DNA from 2 places in the Lactococcus taiwanensis genome. Region 2 is predicted to be linked to the other one. Evidence: predicted binding sites of a transcription regulator. Region 2 holds the regulator's gene; the other holds the start of a gene.
The links. Region 2 encodes NrdR, which represses ribonucleotide reductase genes. Its sites were predicted from a motif close to ACACNATATATNGTGT; they were not measured.
Positions count from the first base shown of each region.

Region 1: nrdD (anaerobic ribonucleoside-triphosphate reductase) is a predicted target of NrdR. The motif match lies at 1,134-1,149, and genes of this name have one in related genera.

Region 1 is NZ_CP070872.1:441,558-444,773, forward strand. Features, by position in the region: gene JW886_RS02265 (LysM peptidoglycan-binding domain-containing protein) at 1-744, opposite strand, end outside; gene nrdD (anaerobic ribonucleoside-triphosphate reductase) at 1,209-3,216, shown strand, end outside.
Region 2 is NZ_CP070872.1:832,494-835,709, reverse strand. Features, by position in the region: gene JW886_RS04190 (DnaD domain protein) at 1-993, opposite strand, end outside; gene nrdR (transcriptional regulator NrdR) at 1,052-1,498, opposite strand; gene trmB (tRNA (guanosine(46)-N7)-methyltransferase TrmB) at 1,573-2,229, opposite strand; gene JW886_RS04175 (phosphotransferase family protein) at 2,415-3,188, opposite strand.

The sequences.
Region 1 (3,216 bases), 390 kb from region 2:
CGATTTTACAGTGTAGCTAGTGGTTGTTGCGTTGCCAGTGGAGGAGTTCCCGCTAGTTGTATGCGTTGGCGTGGTTGTGTTAGTTCCTGAAGTGGTGGAACCATCAAAACGGGTAAGATTATATTGGGAGATAATTCGATTGAGTGAGGCACCATAGTTTGGATCTGTAGCATATTTACCAGTAAGGGCTGCTGTAGCTTGTTGATAAGTTGCTGCATTAGCACGCCAGGCTTTTGCGTAATAAGGACCATTCCCAAAATTAGTGGTTTTTAGGACATGGGCATTATCTTGAAAACTCTCATTGAAAGAAGGGTAAACACGAAACGGCATGTCTTTAGTTACCCATTTACCATTCAAGTATTCTTGGGTCTTGAAAACGACACTTTTTCCTTGATAAGTTCCTTGAATTCCAAATAAGTTATAGTAAGGTGCACGGGAAAGCTGGCTTGTTCCCCAGTTACTTTCTAAAATAGCCTGCGCTATCATGACGGATGGATAAAGTCCATTGGCATCAGCGACGGGTTTAGCAGAGGCTGCAATACTCTCGATAAATGCTTCCGTCGAATTGGTAGCTGCTTGAACGATAGGCTGGGCCTGTTGCACTAAAAGATCGTGTGTTGTAGTCAGCGTACCAGCAATTAGGACCGCCCCAGCGAATTTAGAGGCAGGTTTATGAAAAGTTAAAGGCTTTTTCGCCTTCTTTTTTAGATGTCTATTTTTTACTTTAACACGTGAAGCGGGCATAAATCGTTTCCTTTCCGTAGAGAAATTTTAAAATTACAAAATGAATACTTCTATTCTACCATGTAAGAAGCAATTTGTTATAACAAAATGACAAAAACATTAAAATAAAAGATTTCAATTGTATGGCGAATTGTAAACGATTTTTTTTGAAAGGTAACTATGATGTTTTTTAAAGTTGAAAAAATTTTCTTTAGCAATTGCCTGCAGTGGTCAACTTATCAGGCTGTCAGTAACTTCCTTTACTTTCTGCCAATTTTAAGCTTTAGAAATTCAGTTTTTAAACAAAACTATTACATTTTTTAAACAAAACGCAGACATTTTTTCTGAGAGAGCTTGCAAAGTGCCGTAAGCCTTAAGCCACAAGATGTTGTATTCTTTTACATAATTACCCACTATATATTGTGTTAAGTGTGAGAATTTGATAAAATAGTGAGGAAAGAATTTAGAGTGCACGAGGATAAAAAATGAGAACAGAAGTATTAAATCAGGAAATTGAAGTTAAAGAAATAAATGTGATTAAGCGTGATGGGCGCTCTGTAAAATTTAACAGCCAAAAGATTTTTGATGCACTGACGAAAGCGGCTGAAAAAGTAGAAATGACCGATCAAACGATGCTGTCAGAACTTACTGACAGAGTGGTCAGTGAAATTTTCGCGCGCTTTTCTGAGAATGTCAAAATTTATGAGATTCAAAGTATTGTCGAACAAGAGTTACTGGAATCGGGTGAAGCAGCGCTCGCTGAAGAATACATCAGCTATCGTGCCAAACGAGATATTGAACGCTCTAAAGCTACTGATATTAATTTTACCATTGAAAAACTTATCAATCGCGATCAAACGGTGGTGAATGAGAATGCGAATAAAGACAGCAATGTTTTTAACACCCAACGTGATTTGACAGCTGGCGCTGTTTCCAAGGCCATCGGCCTTAAAATGCTTCCACCTCACGTCGCCAATGCTCACCAAAAAGGTGATATTCATTATCATGATTTAGATTATAGCCCATTTACAACCATGTCTAACTGTTGTTTGATTGACTTTAAAAATATGTTTGAAAATGGCTTTAAACTTGGCAATGCGCAAGTCGATTCGCCAAAATCAATTCAAACAGCAACTGCTCAAGCCAGTCAAATCATCGCTAACGTGGCTAGTTCACAATATGGTGGTTGTTCATTTGACCGTGCCGATGAAGTATTGGCGCCTTACGCGAAATTAAATTATAAAAAACATTTAAAAGATGCACAAAAATGGATTGATGGTGCTGAAAAACAAGAAGCTTATGCTCGTGAAAAAACAGCCAAAGATATCTATGATGCAATGCAATCTTTAGAATATGAGATTAATACTTTGTTTACCTCAAATGGTCAAACGCCATTTGTAACAGTTGGTTTTGGTCTTGGGGAGGATTGGTATGCGCGTGAAATACAAAAAGCAATTCTTCAAGTCCGGATTGGTGGACTTGGCGCAGAACACCGCACCGCGATTTTCCCAAAATTAATTTTCACACTCAAACGTGGGCTTAACCTTGAAGTAGGGACACCCAACTATGACATCAAAGAACTTGCGCTTGAATGTTCAACAAAACGGATGTACCCTGATATTTTGAGCTATGATAAAATTGTTGAATTAACAGGTTCATTTAAAGCTTCAATGGGGTGTCGTTCATTCTTACAAGGCTGGAAAGATGCCCAAGGTAATGACGTGACAGCAGGACGGAATAATCTTGGAGTTGTCACAGTCAACCTTCCACGTATTGCTCTTGAAGCCGCTGGAAATAAAGAAAAATTTTGGGAAATCTTCAATGAAAGAATTGAAATTGCTCATGATGCGCTTGCCTTTCGTGTGGAACGTGCTAAAGAAGCACAACCTAAAAATGCACCTATTCTCTTTATGAATGGCGCCTTGGGCCGCCTTGACGCCGATGGAGCTGTTGATGATCTCTACAATAATGAACGCGCAACTGTAAGTTTAGGATATATTGGGCTTTATGAAGTGGCAACAACCTTCTACGGGCCAACTTGGGAAAATAACCCCGAAGCTAAAGCTTTTACCATTGAAATTGTGAAACGGATGCATGAAGATTGTGAAGCATGGTCTAAAGCATCTGGATATCATTATTCAGTCTACTCAACACCATCAGAAAGCCTAACTGACCGGTTCTGCCGGATGGACAAAGAAAAATTTGGCTCAGTTGCAGATATTACTGACAAAGATTACTATACTAATTCTTTCCATTATGATGTGCGTAAAAATCCAACTCCATTTGAAAAATTAGAGTTTGAAAAAGACTATCCTGTTTATGCCAATGGTGGATTCATTCATTACTGTGAATATCCTGTCCTTCAACAAAATCCGAAAGCTCTTGAAGCAGTCTGGGACTTTGCCTACGATCGTATTGGCTATCTTGGAACAAATGCACCAATTGACCACTGCTATGCTTGTGGCTTTGAAGGTGATTTTGCGGCAACGGAAC
Region 2 (3,216 bases):
AATACGCTCCACCGCTTTTTCTGCAGTAAAGACTTTGTTGCGCATCCAGTCATTAGCTAATGTATTCACAAAACTTGACGATAAGGTGGCATTTTTTTGTTGCACCAATACATAATGAATCAGGATATTTTGCACCTCAGGCACAAGATTTTGCCGTGAAAGATGAGCAAGAATCTTCCGTTCATCATTACTTACAAAGCCACCAGCCTGGGCTTTAATTTGTTTAAGGAAAGCTTCTGGCTCATGAGCTTTACTGGTCACAATCAAGTCAGCAAAAGCTTTTGGAAATTCTGAAAGGGGACGTTGAGGCTCATGTGTTGCCGAGAGGCGATGTGTTAGTTGACTAACATTTAAAGACTTATCAGCATTGGCGGTCTGCTCTGCTAATTTGAACAACTCATACCAATTAAGTTCAAATTTTTCGGCGAGAGCATAAAGGGCTAGCACTTCTTTATTTTCATCATTAAAATGCAAACCTTGGCGCGTCATTAAACTCTGAAAAGCACCCATATCAAAGTTATTATTGGCATGAGCACCTTGTCCTTGAGGTTCATCAGGTTGGTTGAATGAAACTTTGTAGATTTCATGAAATTTCTTAGAAATCTCTTTCCCTTTGGGCTCTATTGTTTTAGAAAGGCCAGAAACGCGATTTTCACCAATTTTAGAAATCAAAAGTTGACGATAAAACTCATCAGCTAAAAACTCTTCAAAATTAAGAGGGCTTTCTACCTTAAAGTAAAGCCGCGTGTGGTCATCGTAGACATGAACCAAGCTAAGTCCCGTTAATTTATTTAAGGCCTCAACAAAGGGGTTCAAACCAATATTAAGATATTCTAGAAAATGAGAAATACGTCCTGTGGAGAAACTCAACATCAATTGATAAAGGGCAAAGGCATCAGTACCAATAATGGGTAAATAGAGCAGTCGAAAAGTCTCCGCATCAAAGCTTGTTTTGCCACGATTGACCATCGTAAATGAATCTCCTGCTCTCATTTCTACCTCATTTTTTCATTTTTAAAAATTTTAGGCTACTTACAGCCTGGTCAGTAACTTATTTGTTGGTAATATTTTTTAAAAGTTCTTCTAATTCACTGACGTCTTTGAAAGAACGGTAAACACTTGCAAAGCGGATATAGGTGATGTCATCAAGTTTTGCTAATTCCTCCATTACAAATTCACCAATGGTGTCAGATTGAACTTCATTACTGTCAAGTTGGCGGATTTTGCGTTCTACATTAGCGACGACCTGTTCAATATCTTCACTCGAAACAGGACGCTTATAAGCTGAACGAACCAAGCCACGCACGATTTTATCACGGTTAAAAGGTTCACGCTTATCATCTTTTTTAATGACTAAAAGGGGCATTTCTTCAATTCGCTCAAAAGTCGTAAAGCGAAAACCGCAAGATTCACAGACCCGGCGACGACGGATTGCTTCTTCAGCCTGTCTAGAATCCACTACTTTTGAATCCTCAGAAGAACACTTCGGACATCTCATATCTATTCTCCTTTAATCTCTTCAACTCAACTATGAGTTTTAAACTTACCATATTTTACTGATCAAGCTGTCATTTAATCATTTTTCTTTTTAAATTTTGCTTCTAGACGATAAATCACTTGTCCTTTTTGTGAAAATTTCTTTTCATATTCAGTCATTACATTCAGCGGAGCAAATTCTTCATCTTGATGCAAATCTAACCAGACTTTTTTGAGTTCCATGCCATAGTTTGCGAGAGAAACTAGAGAATATTCAAAGAGTCCTCGGTTATCTGTTTTAAAATGAATCTCCCCTTCGGAACGTAAAATCTTTTCATAAGTTTCTAAGAAAGACTTGTAAGTCAAGCGACGTTTTTCATGTCGCGCTTTAGGCCAAGGATCAGAAAAGTTCAAGTAGACTTGATCAATCTCTCCTTCTTCAAAATACTCACTTAAAGCGGCCCCATCGACTAACATCATCTGAACATTTGGTAAACCAGCTTCAATCGCTTTATCCAGTGCATAGGATAAAACAGACAACTGCATGTCTATTGCTATGTAGTTAATCTCTGGATGCAAAGCTGCCATTCCTGTGATGAAGGCTCCTTTGCCACATCCCACCTCAATATGAATCGGGTGATTATTTCCAAAACGTTCAGACCAACGTCCTTTAAAGTCGGCTGGATTCTCAACAACAATATGTGCGTTTTCGGCAAGCATTTCGCCTGCCCCTTTTCGATTTCTGACGCGCATTTTTACCTCTATTTAATTTATTTTTACTGACGAAGCTGTCAGTAGCTTATTGCACTTCGAGTTGGCTGACCAATCAGTCAGTTCATTCTGCAAACTTATGGGAATGGCTTTTAGAAAAATTTTATCATTTTTAAGTTTCTTCTATAAGCCAAAAAATAGGAAGGTCCACTCCCTAGCCTATTTTTCTAAAATAATTCACAAAAATTCCGGAGCCCTAAAATTTCCTGATTGACCTCTTTCATCTTTCCTCGCGAGAGGTATTCAGAGATTTGGCGCAGAAAAGATAATTTCCCATACCAAGCTACTTTGTCCATAATATCTGAACGAGGACGTACACCTGATGTCATTAACCACAAACTCCAGTTCGTAGGTTTGATATAGTGTGAAAGGACATGAGCCATATCCACCATGGAATCTGATAAAAAGACGGTGTCCCAATCTACCAGGTAGATTTTACCTGAAGTATCATCGACTAACCAGTTTTTATGATTGACGTCTCCGTGAACCACAACAACTTCATCCTCATGTAATTCAGGGATTTCGCCCCTCATTTCTTCGATGATTTGCGTCAAAAAGTGATTGGTCTGCAAAGCTTCCGTACTTTTTACGCACTCTTCCAAAAGTTGTTTTGGAAAAATAACTTGGCTTCCTAATTTTTTATAGGACTCCACTAATTTTTTTGAATCATGAAGATGGGCCAAGATGTGATTAATCTGCCGATCATCCATATCTTCTGGATTAAGGGTATGCCCATCAATCCAAGGTTGGGCAGACAAGGTATCTCCTTCGGCAGTACGCTTAGTCCATAGAACTTTTGGCGTAATTCCTTCCAGATAAATGCTCGGCAAAAAAGGACTGCCGTTTTTTTTAATAAAAACGCGTTCTTGATCGCTCTTTCCTGAAAAAGCATTCCCTGAACCACCCTTAACAGGGGTCATATCCCAGTTTGCCGTCATCAACCTTGTCTCCTCCTTCCTTTATTGTGAA